4 regions of the Streptomyces sp. NPDC000410 genome follow, and region 2 is predicted to be linked to each of the others. Evidence: riboswitches for the same ligand, from Rfam matches in the RefSeq annotation. Region 2 holds a riboswitch; each other region holds the start of a gene.
What was found. Region 2 has a riboswitch for cobalamin ahead of ABT342_RS13580 (energy-coupling factor ABC transporter permease). Riboswitches for the same ligand answer to the same signal wherever they lie in the genome.
Positions count from the first base shown of each region.

Region 1: linked by a shared signal. The riboswitch ahead of metE (5-methyltetrahydropteroyltriglutamate--homocysteine S-methyltransferase) and the one ahead of ABT342_RS13580 (energy-coupling factor ABC transporter permease) in region 2 are both predicted to bind cobalamin.
Region 3: linked by a shared signal. The riboswitch ahead of ABT342_RS32960 (SCO2321 family membrane protein) and the one ahead of ABT342_RS13580 (energy-coupling factor ABC transporter permease) in region 2 are both predicted to bind cobalamin.
Region 4: linked by a shared signal. The riboswitch ahead of ABT342_RS24565 (ABC transporter substrate-binding protein) and the one ahead of ABT342_RS13580 (energy-coupling factor ABC transporter permease) in region 2 are both predicted to bind cobalamin.

Region 1 covers NZ_JBEPDM010000020.1:29,071-33,945, forward strand. Annotated here, with positions in the region: gene aceA (isocitrate lyase) at 1-778, shown strand, start outside; gene aceB (malate synthase A) at 956-2,548, shown strand; cobalamin riboswitch at 2,762-2,968, shown strand; gene metE (5-methyltetrahydropteroyltriglutamate--homocysteine S-methyltransferase) at 3,133-4,875, shown strand, end outside.
Region 2 covers NZ_JBEPDM010000009.1:53,913-58,787, reverse strand. Annotated here, with positions in the region: gene ABT342_RS13595 (energy-coupling factor ABC transporter ATP-binding protein) at 1-156, opposite strand, end outside; gene cbiQ (cobalt ECF transporter T component CbiQ) at 153-902, opposite strand; gene ABT342_RS13585 (energy-coupling factor ABC transporter substrate-binding protein) at 908-1,273, opposite strand; gene ABT342_RS13580 (energy-coupling factor ABC transporter permease) at 1,273-1,980, opposite strand; cobalamin riboswitch at 2,010-2,228, opposite strand; gene ABT342_RS13575 (PTS-dependent dihydroxyacetone kinase phosphotransferase subunit DhaM) at 2,283-2,693, opposite strand; gene dhaL (dihydroxyacetone kinase subunit DhaL) at 2,690-3,286, opposite strand; gene dhaK (dihydroxyacetone kinase subunit DhaK) at 3,367-4,359, opposite strand; gene ABT342_RS13560 (TRAFAC clade GTPase domain-containing protein) at 4,484-4,875, opposite strand, start outside.
Region 3 covers NZ_JBEPDM010000056.1:21,270-26,144, reverse strand. Annotated here, with positions in the region: gene ABT342_RS32965 (SCO2322 family protein) at 1-414, opposite strand, end outside; gene ABT342_RS32960 (SCO2321 family membrane protein) at 615-1,934, opposite strand; cobalamin riboswitch at 2,010-2,162, opposite strand; gene ABT342_RS32955 (Strvi_7410 family MBL fold metallo-hydrolase) at 2,277-3,317, opposite strand; gene ABT342_RS32950 (aldehyde dehydrogenase) at 3,510-4,875, shown strand, end outside.
Region 4 covers NZ_JBEPDM010000028.1:8,731-13,605, reverse strand. Annotated here, with positions in the region: gene ABT342_RS24570 (FecCD family ABC transporter permease) at 1-397, opposite strand, end outside; gene ABT342_RS24565 (ABC transporter substrate-binding protein) at 394-1,635, opposite strand; cobalamin riboswitch at 1,893-2,062, opposite strand; gene ABT342_RS24560 (PaaI family thioesterase) at 2,130-2,852, shown strand; gene ABT342_RS24555 (M4 family metallopeptidase) at 3,251-4,875, shown strand, end outside.

The sequences.
Region 1 (4,875 bases), on a different contig from region 2:
GATGATCGCCGCCGGCGCGGCGGGCATCCACTACGAGGACCAGCTGGCCTCCGAGAAGAAGTGCGGCCACCTCGGCGGCAAGGTCCTCGTCCCCACCGCCCAGCACATCCGCACCCTCAACGCGGCCCGCCTCGCCGCCGACATCGCCGACGTCCCGACCGTCATCGTCGCCCGTACGGACGCCCTCGCCGCGAACCTGCTCACCAGCGACGTCGACGAGCGCGACGCGCGGTTCGTCACGGGCGAGCGCACGGCGGAGGGCTTCTACCGGGTGCAGAACGGCATGGCCCCCGTCATCGCCCGCGGCCTCGCCTACGCCCCGTACGCCGACCTCATCTGGGTGGAGACGGGCACCCCGGACCTGGCGCAGGCCCGGGAGTTCGCCGAGGCGATCCACGCCCGGTACCCGGATCAGATGCTGGCGTACAACTGCTCGCCCTCCTTCAACTGGAAGGCGGCCCTGGACGACGACCGGATCGCCAAGTTCCAGCGCGAGCTCGGCGCCATGGGGTACCGCTTCCAGTTCATCACGCTGGCCGGATTCCACTCCCTCAACCACGGCATGTTCGACCTGGCCCGCGGCTACGCCGAGCACGGCATGACCGCCTACGTCGAACTCCAGGAACGCGAGTTCGCCGCGCAGGCGCACGGCTTCACCGCGGTCAAGCACCAGCGCGAGGTCGGCACCGGCTACTTCGACCTCGTCTCCACCGCCGTCAATCCCGCCTCCTCGACCACGGCGCTGAGCGGCTCCACCGAGGAAGAGCAGTTCCACTAGGAACACCCGCGACGGCTCCCGCGCGTCGTACCCGGGACCGCTCGCTCCCCGGCCTCGCTCCCCCGGCCTCGTTCGCGAGGCCCGGCCCCCGCACGTCAAGAGCATCCGTAGCCAGGTGAGGGCCGGACAGCCGTCCGTCCGGCCCTCACCCTCACCGCTCACGCTGAGGAGCCCCTCATGTCCACCACCGAGCTGACCGCTCGTGTCCAGGTCCTCGGCGCACCCGGCGACCGCTTCGACGAGATCCTCACCCCCGAGGCGCTGGACTTCCTCGCCCGCCTCGACGCCGCCTTCGCGGGCCGCCGGTTCGAGTTGTTCACCGAACGCCGCCGCCTCGCCGGCCGACTCGCATCCGGCTTCCCGCTCGACTTCTCCCGCGCCACCACCAACATCCGCAACGACTCCGACTGGCGCGTCGCACCGCCCGGCCCCGGGCTGACCGACCGCCGGGTCGAGATCACCGGCCCCCCGGACCGCGACACGGCGGCTCGCGCCCTCAACTCCGGTGCCCAGGTGTGGATGGCCGACTTCGAGGACGCCACCTCCCCCACCTGGGAGAACATCGTGGGCGGCCAGCTGACCCTGCTGGACGCCGTCGAGCGGCGCATCGACGTCACCGCGCCCGACGGCGAGAAGCACCGGCCCGGCGACACAATCGCCACCCTCATGGTCCGCCCCCGCGGCTGGCACCTCACCGAGAAGCACCTGGTGATAGACGGCCGCCCGCTGTCCGCGTCCCTCGTCGACTTCGGGCTCTACTTCTTCCACTGCGCCCGGCGGCAGATCGACGCCGGCCGCGGCCCGTACTTCTACCTCCCCAAGATGGAGCACCACCAGGAAGCCCGCCTGTGGAACGACGTGTTCGTCCTCGCCCAGGACCTCCTCGGCATTCCGCGCGGCACGATCCGGGCGACCGCCCTCATCGAGACCGTCACCGCGGCTCTGGAGATGGAGGAGATCCTCTACGAGCTGCGCGAACACAGCGCCGGGCTCAACGCCGGCCGCTGGGACTACCTGTTCAGTCTGATCAAGAACTTCGCCCACCGGCCGGACTTCACCCTTCCCGACCGGGACCGGGTCACCATGACCGCCCCGTTCCTGCGGGCCTACACCGAACTGCTCGTACGCACCTGCCACAAGCGCGGCGCGCACGCCATCGGCGGCATGGCCGCCCACCTGCCCGGCCCGCACGCGGCGGCACACGAAGCGGCACTCATCCGGGTCCGGCTCGACAAGGAACGCGAGGCGGAGGACGGCTTCGACGGCACCTGGGTCGCCGATGCGGCCCTCGTCCCGCTGTGCCGCGAGATCTTCGATGGCGTCCTCGGCGGCCGGCCCCACCAGCTCGACCGCACCCGCGAGGACGTCCACGTCACCGCCGAGGACCTGCTCGCCGTCCGCCGCACGGCGGGCCCGCCCACCCTCGACGGCGTACGCGCCGGCATCGCCCTCGCCCTGCGCTACTTCGACGCCTGGCTGCGCGGCCAGGGCGCCGTCCCGCTGGGCGGTCAGATGGAGGACGCCGCGGCGGCCGAGATGGCCCGCTGCCAGGTCTGGCAGTGGATACGCCACGGCGCCGTCGACCGGGAGACCGTGCTCGCGATGCTCGACGAGGAAACCGCCGCGCTCGGTGCGCAGTATCCGTGGGCCAGGGTGGACGAGGTGCGCGACATCTTCGAACGTACCGCCCTCGCCAGGACGCTGCCCGAGTTCTTCACCACCGACGCCTACGCCCGCCACCTCGTCCACCGCTCGGACGTGCGGTCGTGAACGGGGCCAAGGACGACCGGAGCTGAGGGGCTCCGGTGACGCAGAGGGGTTGAGGGACCCGCTGCTGCGGGAGGGCGTGGAACAGTGGGAGAGACTGTTCCACGCCCTCCCGCGTTTCCGCGGTCGCGCCGCCCGCGTGTCTCGCATCACCGTCCGGATGATGAACAGTGGTGTCCGCGTCCCCTCAGGGGCTCTAGGCTGGCCGGTGCAGCTGGTTCGCCGTGCCCGCCAGGTACGCGCGTCGTAAGAGGGAACCCGGTGGGAATCCGGGACTGCCCCGCAGCGGTGAGCGGGAACGACCGCCGTCATGAGCACTGGGTCCTTGTACGGGCCCGGGAAGCGACAGCCAGTAGGTGTCCGCCGGGAATCCGGCCGGACGAGCCCGCGAGTCCGAAGACCTGCCCGTTGCCCGTGTGCGCCCATGCGCACCCGGTGATCCCGGTGACCTCGAGGGCGGGTCGGCCTACATATCTGACGGACACGTGTGTCATCGACGCACGGCGGCGTTCCGTCCGGTCTGCGGCCCCTTCGCGCCCTCACCCGTCCCCGGGTGCCCACAGGAGTAACTCGCGAAGGAGAGTTCCGTGACAGCGAAGCCCGCATCCGCGGCATCACGGGCCACCGTGTACGGCTACCCCCGCCAGGGACAGAACCGTGAATTGAAGAAGGCCGTCGAGGGCTACTGGAAGGGTCGCGTCACCGCCGATGCCCTGGAGCGGACGGCCCGGGACCTGCGCCGTTCGAACTGGCAGCAGTTGGCCGACGCCGGTGTCCACGAGGTCCCGACCGGTGACTTCTCGTACTACGACCACGTCCTCGACACCAGCGTGATGGTCGGCGCCGTCCCCGCCCGCCACCGCGCCGCCTTCGCGGCGGACGCGCTGGACGGGTACTTCGCCATGGCCCGCGGCACCGAGGACGTGGCGCCGCTGGAGATGACGAAGTGGTTCGACACCAACTACCACTACCTGGTCCCCGAGCTGGGTCCTGACACCGTGTTCACGGCGGACTGCGCCAAGCAGGTCGGAGAGCTGGGCGAAGCGCTGGCTCTCGGGCTCTCGCCCCGTCCGGTACTCGTCGGCCCGGTCACCTATCTGCTGCTGGCCAAGCCCGCTCCGGGTGTCGCTGCCGGATTCGAGCCGCTGACCCTGCTGGACCGGCTGCTGCCGGTGTACGCGGAAGTGCTCGCCGCTCTGCGGGACGCCGGGGCCGAGTGGGTGCAGCTGGACGAGCCCGCGCTCGTCCAGGACCGCACGCCCGCCGAGCTGAACGCCGCCGGGCGCGCCTACCGCGACCTCGGCGCCCTCACCCACCGGCCCAAGCTGCTGGTCGCCTCGTACTTCGACCGGCTCGGCGACGCGCTGCCGGTCCTCGCCAAGGCCCCGGTCGACGGCCTGGCGCTCGACTTCACCGATGCCGCCTCCGCCAACCTCGACGCCCTGGCCGCCGTCGGCGGGCTGCCCGGCAAGCGCCTGGTCGCCGGAGTCGTGGGCGGCCGCAACATCTGGATCAACGACTTCGAGAAGTCGCTGGCCACCCTCGGCACCCTGCTCGGCATCGCCGACCGCGTCGATGTCTCCGCCTCCTGCTCCCTGCTGCACGTCCCCCTCGACGCCGCCGCCGAGCGCGACATCGACCCGCAGGTGCGGCGCTGGCTCGCCTTCGCCCGGCAGAAGACCGCCGAGATCGTCACCCTCGCCAAGGGCCTGGCCCAGGGCACCGACACCATCGCCGCCGAACTCGCCGCCAACCGCGCCGACCTCGCCTCCCGGGCGGGCTCCGCGATCACCCACGACCCGGCGGTACGGGAACGGGTGGCTGCCGTGACGGACGCCGACGGCCGCCGCTCCCAGCCCTACTCCGCGCGCGCGGCCGCCCAGCGCACCCGCCTCGGCCTCCCGCTGCTGCCCACCACCACCATCGGCTCCTTCCCGCAGACCACCGAACTGCGCACCACCCGCGCGGACCTGCGCGCCGGCCGCCTCGACACCGCCGGCTACGAGGACCGGATCAAGGCCGAGATCCGGGACGTGATCGCCTTCCAGGAGAAGACCGGCATCGACGTCCTGGTGCACGGCGAGCCGGAGCGCAACGACATGGTGCAGTACTTCGCCGAACAGCTGACGGGCTATCTCGCCACCCAGCACGGCTGGGTGCAGTCGTACGGCACGCGCTACGTCCGCCCGCCGGTCCTGGCCGGAGACATCTCCCGCCCCGAGCCGATGACGGTGCGCTGGGCGGCGTACGCCCAGTCGCTGACCGACAGCCCGGTCAAGGGCATGCTCACCGGCCCCGTCACCATGCTCGCCTGGTCCTTCGTCCGCGAC
Region 2 (4,875 bases):
CCGCAGCAGCGTCGTCTTGCCGCTGCCGTTGCGGCCGAGCAGCGCGAGCGAGCGGCCCTGCGGCACGGCGAAGTCCACGCCGTCGAGGACCGGGGGGCCGTCCTCGTACGCGAATCCCGCTCCGACGAGTTCCACGACGCCCGGAGAGTCGGTCATAGCACGGACCTTTCGAGTACGAGAGTGAGGGCGACCAGGCCCGCCAGCAGCCCGGCGGTCGCCGCGAGGAACGGCCGGGAAACCGATGCCTGGGGCACCAGCACCCGCAGCGTCCCGTCGTAACCGCGCCCCGCGAGCCCCGTCTGGAGCCGCTGGGCCCGGTCGAAGGCGCGCACGAACGCGGTCGCCCCGAGACCCGCCAGCGAACGCCAGGTCGCGGCCCGGGTGGTGTGCCCGAGGCGCGCGGCCTGCGCCTGACGGATCTGGTTCACCGAATCCAGCAGCAGAAAACTGATCCGGTACATGACGAGGGCGACATCGACCACCGGCGCCGGCACGCCCGCGCGCACCAGCCGGGGCAGCACGTCGGACACCGGGGTGGTGAACGCGAACAGCAGCACCCCGAGTGAGGCCGCCGACGTCCGCAGCAGCAGCCGCAGCGCGTGCAGCGGACCGTCGGGCGCGAGCGCGACGAAGCCGTCCGGACCGCCCACCGCGAACAGCAGCGGCACCGCCCCCGTCACACAGAACCCGAGCGGAATCCGCCACGCCCGCCACAGCTGACGGGGAGCCACCCCGGCCGGGCCGAGCAGCACCGCGAGCGTCGCCGCCGCGACCAGCACGGCGCCCGGCCACGGCGGCAGCGAGATGGCGCAGACCGTGAGTCCGAGCCCCAGAACCGCCTTCTCACATGGATGGCGGCGGCGCCAGCGACTGCTGTGCGCCGCCGCGTCGATCGGCAGCACGGCGGCTAGGCCGTCGTACGGTCCGAGGCGGATCCGGCGTCCGCCTCCTGGGCGCCGGCGGCCTGGGCGGCACGGGCCTCGCCCTGCCTGCGGCCCTTGCGCAGACCGAAGTAGTACGCCAGGACCCCGGCGCCGATGGCCGCCTGCAGGGCGAACAGCGCCGACTCGATCTCCCCGGACGGGGGCTCGTACAGCGGCGCGAACCAGGGCTCGTAATCCGGAGCGATCTCGGTGATCGCCGTCTCCGCCTCGGCGTCGGCACCCGCGAACGGCTCTTCCTTGTGGTCACCGAGCCCCAGCACCAGCGGGAACACGGCCAGCGCGGCCACGAGCACCAGCAGCAGCGTATTGATCTTCGCGTTACGGCTCATCAGACCGTGGCCTCCGACTTCTTCTCGCCCTCGCTGCCCCTGCCGCCCTGGAGCAGCACGCCCAGCCGGGTCAGCTCACCCTTGCTCGACTGGACCAGCAGACGCATCACCAGCACGGTGAGCAGCCCCTCGCTGACCGCCAGCGGGATCTGGGTGAGGGCGAAGATGCCGCCGAACTTGCCGAGCGCGCCGATGAAACCGCTGCTCGGGTCGGGGAAGGCCAGCGCCAGCTGGACGCTGGTGACGCAGTACGTGGACAGGTCCGCGACGAACGCGCCGAAGAACACGCTCAGCATCAGCGACAGACCGGAGCCCCGCAGCAGCCTGTACACCGCGTACCCGGCCCACGGCCCGACGATCGCCATCGAGAACACATTGGCCCCGAGCGTCGTCAGCCCGCCGTGCGCCAGCAGCAGCGCCTGGAACAACAGCGTGATCGTGCCCAGCACCGCCATGATGGGGGGTCTGAACAGGATCGCGCCCAGCCCCGTCCCGGTGGGATGGGAGCAGCTGCCCGTCACCGACGGAATCTTGAGCGCGGACAGGACGAAGGTGAAGGCACCCGACGCGCCGAGCAGCAGCGTCGACTCGGGGTGGGCCTTGACCTCGCGGGTGAGTGCGCGTACGCCGTGAATGACGAAGGGCGCGGACGCGGCGCCCCAGGCAGCCGCGTGCAACGGGGGCAGATACCCCTCGGCTATATGCATAGTTGGGAGACCCTCTCCAACACCTCGTGGATGGACAACGCACCTTGGCCGGTCTCCTGGCTTACGGGAGGGGGCCTGGGGGCTTCCCCCAGACGACTTGCCGCCCGACTCCGCCTTCCCGGACGCCGCGGTCTCCCGCGGTGGTCCAGTGGCTTCCTGGTGGATGGAGCCGGACTTCCCGATCACAGTGGCGAGGGCCGCACCGGTACCGCACCGGTTTCCCGAACACCAAGGCGGTGTGACACTAGTGGTTTGACCAGGTGCATCACAAGCCGCGCACGGATGCGTACGGAGACGTGACGTCACACCTTCCGGTAGCCGTACGCCTCCGAGGCGGCCGCCTCCACCGCGTCGAGGTCCCCGCCCGCCGACGCCGTCACCAACGCCGCGACCGCGCCCTCCACGAACGGCGCGTCCAGCAGCCGGGTGCCGTCCGGCAGCTCGTCGCCCTCGGCGAGGAGCGCCTTCACCGTGAGCACGGCACTGCCGAGGTCGACCAGCACGGCCACCCCCGCACCGCCGTCCACCTCCCGCGCCGCCCTGGTGATCAGCTCCGAGCTGGTGCCGAGCCCGCCGTCGGGCGTACCGCCGGCGGCCGCCACCGGGGCGGTCCCCCCGCCACCGGCGAGGCCGGCCGCCAGCTCGGCGACGGCGGTCGCCACCGCCGCGCTGTGCGAGACGAGCACGATGCCGACCGGGCGCGTCGGGTTCATCGGGCCACCTCCTCCAGCGCGGCGATCAGCAGCGCCGACGACGTCGCCCCCGGGTCCTGGTGCCCGACGCTGCGCTCGCCCAGATAGCTCGCCCTGCCCTTGCGGGCCAGCATCGGCACGGTCGCGAGCGCGCCCTGCTCCGCGGCCTCCCGCGCCGCCGCGAACGACTCGTCCAGCGCCCGGGCCGCCGGCTCCAGCGCGTCCAGCATCGTCTTGTCACCGGCCTTCGCCCCGCCGAGCTGCGCCACCGCGGCGACCCCCGTGCGCAGTGCCTCGGCGAGCTGCTGCGGCGTCACCTCGGCGGCGTCGCCCAGCGCCTTGCCCGTACGCCGCAGCAGCGTCCCGTACAGCGGCCCGGACGCGCCCCCGACCGTCGAGATCAACTGCCGCCCGGACAGCGTCAGTACGGCCCCCGGGGTGTCGGTGGCCTCCTTCTCCAGTACGGCGGTCACGGCGGCGAACCCGCGCCGCATATTGGTGCCGTGATCGGCGTCCCCGATCGCCGAGTCCAGCTCGGTGAGCCGGTCGGCCTCGCGGTCGACGGCGGCCGCGGCGACGGTCATCCAACGGCGGAAGAACCCGGCGTCCAGCACACGCTCCCCTTCGGTATGTCCCGTGGATCCCACGGCTCCCATGTCCTCCATGCCTTCCCTGTCCTCCGCGTCTCCCCGGATCAGCACCCCCAGCGCAGCGCGGGAGTCCGCACCGGCGCGTCCCACAGCCGCAGCAGCTCCTCGTCCATCGCGCAGAGGGTCACCGAGCAGCCCGCCATGTCCAGGGACGTCACATAGTTCCCGACCAGGGTGCGGGCCACCGGCACACCGCGCTGGGCGAGCACCCGGTGCACCTCCGCGTTGAACCCGTACAGCTCCAGCAGCGGCGTCGCACCCATGCCGTTTACCAGCACCAGCACCGGACTCGACGGCTTCAGGTCCTCCAGGACCGCGTTCACCGCGAAGTCCGCGATCTCGCCCGAGGTCATCATCCGCCGACGCTCGCGGCCCGGTTCGCCGTGGATACCGATGCCCAACTCCAGCTCACCCGGCGGGAGATCGAACGTCGGCGTGCCCTTCGCCGGGGTCGTCACGGCACTCAGCGCCACCCCGAAGCTGCGCGAGCGCTCATTGACCCGCCGCGCGATCGCCTCGACCCGCTCCAGTGGCCGACCCTCCTCGGCGGCCGCCCCCGCGATCTTCTCCACGAACAGGGTCGCGCCCGTGCCGCGCCGCCCCGCCGTGTAGAGGCTGTCGGTCACCGCCACGTCGTCGTTCACCAGCACCCTGGCCACCTGGACGCCCTCGTCCTCGGCGAGCTCGGCGGCCATGTCGAAGTTCAGCACGTCGCCGGTGTAGTTCTTGACGACGAACAGCACCCCGGCCCCGCTGTCCACCGCCGCGGCGGCCCGCACCATCTGGTCGGGCACGGGCGAGGTGAACACCTCTCCGGGACACGCGGCGGACAGCATCCCCGGCCCGACGAACCCGCCGTGCAGCGGCTCGTGCCCGGACCCGCCCCCGGAGACCAGCGCCACCTTCCCGGCGACCGGGGCGTCACCCCGGATCACGACGCGGTTGTCGACATCCACCGTCAGCTCGGGATGGGCGGCGGCCATGCCGCGCAAGGCGTCGGGGACGACGGTCTCGGGGACGTTGATCAGCATTTTCAACGGGTACCTCCAGCTGGGAGTGGCGCCTGCCGCGGGTCCTGGGGTGCTGACTCCTGTGACGGTCCATCAGGACATGCTGCTGCGCCGTCGGCCAGGGCCAGTATCGCGATGAGTGCCCTTGTGGTCACCTAGCGGCGCGTCGGAAGCGCGCTCCGAGCGGGGGCCGCGCCGCGCGGCCGCGCTCCAGGCACCAGTCCACCAGGGGCGCGATGCTCGCGTGCATCTCCTGCTCCTGGTCGTCGGTTCCGTCGACCGTCACCGCCGCCGTGAAGAAGAATCGGACCTCCTGGAACTCCAGTTCCATGTACTCGATCAGATTGCGCAGCCCCAGCTCCTTGCACAGCCAGTCACGGGCCCACCCGCTCTCGTCGCCGCGGTCGGGCACCAGCCCGTGCTCGTCCAGCAGGTCCGTCTTGCTGATCGCCACGGCCAGCCGGGACCGGTTCAGCGGAGCTCCCATCTGGGCCACCGTCTGCACCGACGGCCCGAAGACGAGCTCCGGATGGACCGGCGAGG
Region 3 (4,875 bases), on a different contig from region 2:
CACCTGCGCGCAGCCGGTACGCGCCGCGGGCGGGGTCTCACCGGCCGCCGCGTCGGCGGGGGTGCCGAAGTCGATGACGACGCCGACCCGCTTGGTGCCGTCCTTCGCGGGGGTGCCGGCGCACAGCGCCGCGAAGTCGGGGGTGGTGCGCGGCCGCGCCGAGTCCGCGGAGTCCGAGCTCACGGAGAAGCGGAAGCCGTTCACCTCGCCGTCGGCGGGGCGGGCGGTGGCCGGTCCCTGAGTGGCGTACGCCCATGAGGCCCCGCCGGAACCGCCGTTGGTCTGCCAGAACGACCAGTACCGGTACCCGGCCGCCTGCGCGGGCCACGCCACCGCCAGGAGCAGCGCGAGCGCCGCGCCGATGGACAGGGCCCCCGTCCCGAGCTGCCGCCCGGTCGCGCCGAGCCGCCGCACGGCCCGGAGCGAGGCGGTCGCCGCGGCCCCGAGGGGACGCACGGCCCGGAGCACGGTCGTTGCCGCAGCCCCCAGGCGTCGCACCGGCGGGAGCGCGGTGGTCGTCACCGCGTCCCGCGCGGGCGCTTCGCCGAGCCGCCGCACGGCCCGCGGCGCGGTCGTCGCCGCCGGTGCGCTGCCGAGGAGCGGGAGCCCGTGCGTCACTGCTGCTCGTCCTGCCGGCCGGCGGCGGCCTCCTGCTGGGCCTGCTGGTCCTGCTTGGCCTGCTTCCGGTTCTTGCGGCGGTCGTTGATCATGAATGCCGCGCCCAGGACCGCCGCGAGCCCGGCGCCGACGACCCAGAAGAGCGCCCCGCGGTCGCCGCCTATCTTGTCCTTGCCGTCGCCCTGCGCCGCCGGGGACGGCGGGACGGTGGACGCGGGGGTGGGTCCGGTCGCGTTCAGCTGCTGGACCAGGTCGGCGCCGCCGAAGTCCCTCGGGTCGGCGCCGTAGGCGTGCGCGGCGAGGATCAGCTGCGCGTACGCGGCCGGTCCCGCCTCCTTGGCCCAGGCGGACGCGTTCTTCTCCAGCCAGGCCACCGAGGCGGCCGCCTTGTCCTTGTGTCCGGCGGCGGACAGCGCCACGACCGCGTCCGCGGTGTTGCCGAAGTCGGGCAGCGGGGCCGGGTCCGTGGCGCCGGGCATCGGCGGGGAGTCGAGGTGGCCGGTCTTCGCGAGCACCTTCGCGAGGTAGGCCGCGCCGTTGCGGGCGGACTGCTCGGGAGTGGCCCTGGGCGTCGTCACGCACGCCGGCGCCTTGCCCGGCTTCGGGCCCTGGACGACCATGCCGCGGCCGAGACCGCCGAGCACGGCGGCCGCGGTGGCGTCGCCGTTCGGGAGCAGCTTGCCCGTCTTCGCGTCCGGCTGGTACGCGAACGCCCCGCCCGCCGTCTTGTCGGCGCACGGGATCGCGAACGAGACGAGCGCGTTGTAGGGCGTCTTCCCCTGCTCGGACGTCAGGTCGCCGGGCCGCTCCTTCGCCGCCGCGAACGCGCCGATCACGATCGCGGTGGAGTTGGCGTCGGACGCCATGCCCGGGTTGTAGCTCCACCCGCCGTCCGGGCTCTGCACGGACTTCAGCCAGGCGATGCCCTTCTGGACCTGATCGGTGTGCTCGCCGGCGGCGGCGAGCGCGTGGACGGCGGCCGCGGTGGCGTTCGTGTCGAACATCGTCTTGCTGTCGCACGGCTTCGTGGCATCGGGGCGGTACGAGGCGAAGCCGCCGTTGTCGCACTGCTGCCCGGCCAGCCAGGCCACGGCCTCCGCCGACGGCACGACGTGGACGGTGTCCTGCGCGATGATCGCCAGCGACTGCCGCCACACACCGTCCCACGTCGGGTCCTTCGTGCCGTACAGACCGGCAGGCAGCGCGGCGGACGGCGCGGGAGAGGGGGCGGCGGGGGAGGCCGCCACGCAGAACACTGCGGAGGTGGCGGCAACGGCGAGCGCCGCTGCGCTGCGGCGTACGGTCCGTACGGTCATGGCGGGCGGTGCTGCCTCTCCTGCGGGGAGCCGGGCGCGGGCGCACGGGATGCACCGGGCTCGGCCCCGTATTCCTCGACGGTGCTCGTGCGAGCCGGTCACGTTCCAGTACGGGGCAGTCCGGCTCGCCACCTGCGACGGTGGCTGTCACGGTTGCGGGTCAGCGCCGGATTTGCACCGGCTTCCCCCTGTACAGGCATGATGACGACTCGCACACTCTACCGGCCCGTACGGCGCGTCCAGGGTCGGGTCGGCGCCCCCGCGACGTACGTCACGTACCGCGCGCCCCGGGCCGGCTCGGCGCCCCCGCCGGCACGTACGCACGTGCCCCGGGCCGCCGGGTCAGCGCACCGCGACGTACGTCACGGGATCGGTGCCCGCGACCGCCTCCGCGCGGCCGAGCTTCACCAGGCGGCGCAGATGGGCCTCCGCCTCCGAGACCGCGATGTTCCGCGAGCCGTACGGGATCTGCTCCCAGGGGCGGTTCCACTCCATCCGCTCGGCGAGCTGCCACGGGGTGAGCGGGGCCGCGAGGAGCGCGAGCAGGTCCGCGAGCCGGGACTCGTGGTGCGTGAGCAGCTCCCGCACCCGCGCCGGGGCGTCGGTGAACGCGTACTGGTGGGCGGGGAGGACCTCGGCGACGCCGAGGCGGCCGACGCGTTCGAGCGAGTCGAGGTAGTCGCCGAGGGGGTCGGTGACGGTGGAGTCGTCGGGGTCCTCGTACAGGCCGATATGGGGGGAGATCCCGGGCAGCAGGTGGTCGCCGGAGAAGAGCCGGCCGCGACCCGGGAGGCCCGCCGGGTGGTCCTCCTCCAGGTGGAGGCAGACGTGGCCGGGGGTGTGGCCGGGCGTCCAGACCGCCCGCAGCCGGCGCCCGGCCAGGTCCAGCAGCTCGCCGGGGACGATCTCCCGGTCGGGCAGCGCGGCCCGCTGTCCGGGCAGGGTCCGCATCCGGCCGCCGTCACGGGCGGCGCGGAGCGGGGCGAGATGCTCCTCGGGGGCTCCGGCGGCGGCGAGTTTGTCGGTCAGGTAGCCCAGCCAGGTACCCGGCAGGGCCTCACGGGTCCGCCGCACGACCTCGCTGTCGGCGGCGTGCATCGCGATCCAGGCCCCGGACGCCTCGCGGACCTGCCCGGACAGACCGTGGTGGTCGGGGTGGTGGTGGGTGATGACGATCCCGTGTATCTCGCCGACCGCCGTGCCGACGGCGGCCAGCCCCTCGGTGAGCGCGCCCCACGCGGACGGATCGTCCCAGCCGGTGTCGATGAGGACGGGGCCGCGGTCGGTGTCGAGGACATGGACCAGTGTGTGGCCGAGGGGGTTGTCCGGGATGGGGACCTGGAGGGACCAGACACCTCCGCCGTGCGCGATCACCTGGGGCATGCGTCCTCGACTCTCCGGAGGCGGCAGGGGCATTGCCCACTATAACTAGAACTGATATCAGTTCTGAAACAGCGTCAGAAACGATGCCGGGCACGGTGCCGGACGCCGCGATGTCGGGTACGGCGTCGGGGAAGCCGTCGGAGAGTCCCCGGTGGTCCCGGTGATGCCGGTGCGCGGGAGGCGGAGGACGTCATGACCGAGCTGGTCGAGCACGGAAAGCTGTTCATCGGAGGGGAGCTGGTCGATCCCCTCGGCACGGACACGATCGAGGTGATCTCGCCGCACACCGAGCAGGTCATCGGACGCGTCCCGCACGCGTCGCGGGCCGATGTGGACCGGGCGGTGGCCGCCGCGCGTGCCGCGTTCGACGACGGGCCCTGGCCGCGGCTGACGACGGAGGAGCGGATCGAGGTCGTCGGGCGGATCAAGGACGCGATCGCCGTACGGCACGAGGAGATCGCCCGCTCGATCAGCGCGCAGAACGGGTCCCCGTACTCCTGGAGCGTCCTCGCCCAGGCGCTGGGCGCGATGATGGTCTGGGACGCGGCGATCACCGTCGCCCGCGACTTCACGTACGAGGAACGCCGCACCGGTGTCCTCGGGCCGATCCTCGTCCGGCGCGAGCCGGTCGGGGTGGTCGCGGCCGTCGTGCCGTGGAACGTCCCGCAGTTCGTCGCGGCGGCGAAGCTCGGGCCCGCGCTGCTCGCCGGCTGTACGGCGGTGCTGAAGCCGTCGCCCGAGTCCCCGCTCGACGCGTACATCCTCGCCGACATCGCGCGGGAGGCCGGGCTGCCGGAGGGCGTGCTGTCGATCCTGCCCGCCGACCGCGAGGTCAGCGAGTACCTGGTCGGGCACCCCGGCGTGGACAAGGTGGCCTTCACCGGCTCGGTCGGCGCGGGCAAGCGGGTCATGGAGGTCGCCGCCCGCAATCTCACCCGGGTCACCCTGGAACTGGGCGGCAAGTCGGCGGCCGTGATTCTCCCCGACGCCGACCTGGACGCCACCGTCCAGGGCATCGTCCCGGCGGCCTGGATGAACAACGGGCAGGCGTGCGTCGCCCAGACCCGCATCCTGGTCCCGCACGGCCGCTACGACGAGTTCGCCGAGGCGTTCGCCGCGGCGGCGGGCGCCCTGGTCGTCGGCGACCCGCTGGACCCGGCGACGCAGGTCGGCCCGCTGGTGGCCAGGCGCCAGCAGCAGCGGTCCCTCGACTACATCCGGATCGGCCAGGAGGAAGGCGCCAAGATCCTCGCGGGCGGCGGGCGTCCGGACGGCCTGGAGCGCGGCTGGTACGTCGAGCCGACCCTCTTCGGCGGCGTCGACAACTCGATGCGGATCGCCCGCGAGGAGATCTTCGGACCGGTCATCTGTCTGCTGCCGTACGGCGACGAGAGCGAGGCCGCCAAGATTGCCAACGACTCCGACTACGGGCTCAGCGGCAGCGTGTGGACGGGTGACGTCGAGCACGGCATCGACTTCGCGCGGGGGGTGCGGACGGGCACGTACAACGTGAACACGTTCAGCCTCGACATGCTCGGACCGTTCGGCGGCTACAAGA
Region 4 (4,875 bases), on a different contig from region 2:
CCACGGCCGCGACGCCCATGCTCGCCCCCGAACTCACCCCGAGCGAGAACGGGTCGGCCAGCGCGTTGCGGAACAGCGTCTGCATCTGCACCCCGGCCACGGCGAGCGCCGCGCCCACGGCGGTCGCGGTCAGCGCCCGGGGCAGCCGTACCTCCTCGACGATCACCGCCCACCGGGGATCGGCCCCGGCGCCGCCGGACAGGACGCGCACCACCTCGCCGACCGGCACCTGGTACGAGCCGACGGCGATCGTCAGCACGAACAGCGCCGCCGTCCCGGCCGCCAGCGTGCCGACGACGAGGAGCCGCCGGTGCCGCCCCGCGGCCGGTGGTGTCGCGACCGGTGGCGGGGCCGGTGCCGGGGCCGGGGCGGCCGGTTCGGCGGTCCGTGTGCTCACGCCCGGGGGACCTGGGCGTAGAAGGTGAAGGTGTGCCCCTCGGCCCGGTCGGGGTGGAGGATGGCGAACAGGTCCGCGAGGACGAGATCGGGCCGCAGCACGCCCCGTTCGTAGAAGTCGTTGCCGCCTCCCGGGCCCTGCGCCTTCGTGTTCGTCCAGACCTTCCCGGCCTTCATGGCGTTCAGTTCGCCGTAGCGGCGGTCCGCCTTGGTCGCGTCCGCGGTCGACTTCCACGGCTGGTCGACCAGCCAGACGGGCGCGTCGCCGCCCTTGGCGTACACGGCCTCGAAGGTCAGCTGGAGATTGCCGCTGCCCGTGTCGTCCGCCCACGGGTAGGTGCCGCCCGCGTCCTTGATCAGCCTTCCGGCGTAGCTGCCTCCGGCGGCCATGCTCCACGTGCCCTGGTACATCGTGCCCGGCAGCACCTTGACCGGCTTGCCCGCCGTGGCGGCCTTGGCGGCCTTGGCGGCGACCTTCGCGTAGTCGCTCTCGACGGTGTCGAACACCTCGCCCGCGCGCTTCTCGGCCCCGGTGAGCGCGGCCATCGCCTTGACCCATTCGGCGCGGCCCAGCGGACTGGGCTCCAGCCACTCGGCGTTGGCGACGACGGCGATGCCCGCCTGTCGCAGCTTCGGGTACTGCGGGTCGTCGGTGCCCTGGGTCATCAGGACGTCCGGTCCGGCCCCGATGACCTTCTCCGCGTCGAGCGTGTTGTCCTTGGCGTACTCCGTCACCTTGCCCGACGCGATCCGCTGACGGACCTCGGGCGAGCTGACGAACGCCCCGTTCGCCACACCGGTCAGCACGTCGAGGGTGCCGGTCTCGGTCAGCAGCGGCAGATGGGTCGTCGAGGCGGAGTACAGGCTCTTGACCGGCGTGGTGATCGTCGGGGCGCCGGCCAGATCGCCCGTCAGCTTCGGTTTCGGGGCGCCGCACTTGACCAGGACGTACGACTCGGGCTTGCCCTTGGGGTACGGCTCCTTGACCGTGAGGACCTGGTAGCTCTTCTCGTAGCGCAGGGTGAAGTTCTTCGCGTGCTCCACCGTCGATTTGACGGGGAAGTAGTCCTTGGCGGGGTCGAATCCGGAGATGCAGCCATCGGCGGCGGATCCGGAGGCGCGGGGGTCCGCCGTCGGCCGGCCACCGTCGCCGCACGCGCTGAGCGTCAGCCCCAGGGCACCGAGCAGGGCTACGGCGGCGGCTGGACAGCGGAGGGACAGGACGGGTCGTACGGGCATGGGGGTGCTCCTGGCATGCGTGAAGCGCGCGCCGCCGGGGATCCGGTCGTGATCCGCTGTGGATCCGGTCGTGATCCGGGCGCGCGGGTGGTTCCTCGGTACGGGGAGGGGCCGGGGATCGGAGGGTCGGCCGCCGCGGACTCAGTGGGCCGCGGGGCGCGGTCGGGTCCGTTCTTCACGGTCTGCCGGAAAAGCAGGGTCGGCACAGGTACGTGGGCACACGGCGCCACCGTCCTCTCTCGGGGAAATCCGCCCCGGTAAGTCGAGGTGCGACGGCGTGAGTCTCCTGACTCGGGATCGACGCTTCCCCGGCCTTCCCACCCCCGACGGGGCGGTGGCTTCGGCGGAGTCGCTCCCCCTACACAGTGGCGGTACCGTGCCGGAATCTCACCGGCTTCCTCGTTCCGCCGTCGCTTGTCGCAGGGAGCATCCCAGCCCGCGCGTGATTGCGCCAGCCCCCCTGAAGCCGTCGGGCGGCATGATGAGGTGGGATCATGACGACGACTGAAGCGATCGTGGTGCCCGAACTGTACGTCGGCTATCCGACGGTGGCCTTCGGCGGATACGTCGCGGGCGTGCTCGCGCGGCGGTCCGACGACGCGAAGCCCGTGCGGGTGGACTTCCGCGGGCCGGTGCCGGTGGAGGTTCCCGTGCCGATCGCCGAAACACCGGGGGGCGGCTGGCAGTTGGGCGAGAGCGGGCGGCCGCTGGCGACGGCGTCCCCGGGGGAGCTGTCGGCCGACGTGCCCGACGCGCCGTCCCTGGCAGAGGCCCTGGCCGCGGCCGAGGCGTTCCGGGCCGACCCGCCGCCAGGAGTCGTGGACTGCTTCGGCTGCGGCCCGGACCGTACGCCGGACCGCGGCCTGCGCCAGCACTGCACCGTGGTCCCGGGACGCGATGTGGTCGCCGCCGCGTGGGTGCCGTCCCCGGCCCTCGCGGACGCCGGCGGGGAGTTTCCGCCCGAGCTCGTCTGGGGCGCCCTCGACTGCCCCGGCAACTGGGCCGGGTGCCTGCTGGGTACGCAGCGCCCGGGTGCGGTCACGGCGTCCCTGACGGGGACGCTGCTGCGCCCGGTCCGGGCGGGCGAGCCGTACATCTCGTACGCCTGGCTGCTCGGCGAGTCGGGCCGCAAGCACACGATGGGCGTGGCCCTGGCCACCGCGGACGGCACCCTCTGCGCCCACGCCGAGGCGCTGTGGCTGGACCCGCGCACGTAGGCCGCGGCTACGAAGTCCCTTCCGCGCCCCGGACGCGTCCTGTCCGCGTCCCACCTGCGTCCCGGCCACCTTCTGCCTGCCCGGCGGGAACGAGCCACAGTTCGACGAAGTCCCGGGTGAGCGGGGCACATTCCCCCCTCAACATCCCGTTCACACCGGTTCACGGCGGTTCATCGAGGGTGCTCAAAGGCATCGAGGCGACGCACGCCGAAACGTCCGCTTAACGAACATGACCATTCACCCAACGGACGATTTCTGGCCAACTTGTTGACGCGCCCCTGACAGCAGGGCACTTCTGGTGCCACTCTTCCCCCGTTCCACGCAGTCGTACCGCTCCGCCAGCTCTGCCCGGGCAGCCCACCCAGCCGCCCGTAACCCCCCTCGCAGAAGGAGTTCGCGTGAGACCCACGCACAACCGTCGTCGCGCCACAGCGACCGGTGCTCTGCTCGCAGCCGCGGCCCTGCTCGCCGTCGGCGTCCAGTCCGGTTCCGCCACCGCGGCCAACACCGCACGGGACACCGCGGCGCCCGCCGCGAAGGCCGCCGACCCCGGCGCCCTGCCCAAGTCGCTCACTCCCGCCCAGCGCGCCGAGCTGATACGCGAGGCCAACGCCACGAAGGCGGCCACCGCGAAGGAACTGGGCCTCACCGCCCAGGAGAAGCTCGTCGTCCGCGACGTCGTCCAGGACCGGGACGGCACCACGCACACCCGCTACGAGCGCACCTACGCGGGGCTCCCCGTCCTCGGCGGCGACCTGGTGGTCGCCGAGACGAAGGCCGGGAAGACCGAGTCGGTCACCAAGGCGTCCGCGGCCACGCTGAAGAACGTCGACACCAGCGCCGAGGTCGCCCCGGCCACCGCCGAGAAGCAGGCCCTTGCCGCCGCGAAGGCCGAGGGCTCGAAGAAGACCGAGGCCGACCGCGCGCCGCGCAAGGTGGTCTGGCTCGTCCAGGGCAAGCCGACGCTCGCGTACGAGACCGTCGTCGGCGGCCTCCAGCACGACGGCACGCCGAACGAGCTGCACGTCGTCACCGACGCGTCGACCGGCAAGAAGCTGTACGAATGGCAGGCCGTCCACACCGGCACCGGCAACACCCAGTACAGCGGCCAGGTCACCCTCGGCACGGCGCCCTCGTACACGCTGACCGACACCGGCCGCGGCAACCACAAGACGAACAACCTCAACCGCGGTACGTCGGGCACGGGCACGCTGTTCTCCGGCAGCGACGACGTCTGGGGCGACGGCACCCCGCAGAACCTGGAGACCGCGGGCGCGGACGCGCACTTCGGCGCCGGGGTCACCTGGGACTACTACAAGAACGTGCACGGCCGTTCCGGGATCCGCGGTGACGGCGTCGGCGCGTACTCCCGGGTCCACTACGGCAACGCGTACGTCAACGCCTTCTGGCAGGACTCCTGCTTCTGCATGACGTACGGCGACGGCGCGGCCAACGCCAAGCCGCTCACCTCCATCGACGTGGCCGCGCACGAGATGACGCACGGCGTCACCTCCAACACCGCCGGCCTGGTCTACAGCGGTGAGTCCGGCGGACTGAACGAGGCCACCTCCGACATCTTCGCGGCGGCCGTGGAGTTCTACGCCAACAACGCCTCGGACAAGGGCGACTACCTGGTCGGCGAGAAGATCGACATCCGCGGGAACGGCACCCCGCTGCGCTACATGGACAAGCCCAGCAAGGACGGCTCGTCCAAGGACGCCTGGTACTCGGGCATCGGCAACATCGACGTCCACTACTCCTCGGGCCCGGCGAACCACTGGTACTACCTGCTCTCCGAGGGCAGCGGCGCCAAGACCATCAACGGCGTGAACTACGACTCGCCGACCTCGGACGGCCTGCCGGTCACCGGCATCGGCCGCGACAAGGCGTCGCTGATCTGGTTCAAGGCGCTGACCACGAAGTTCAACTCGTCCACCAACTACGCCGGGGCCCGCACGGGCACCGTCGCGGTGGCCACCGAGCTGTACGGGGCGGGCAGCCCCGAGGTCCTCGCGGTCGAGCA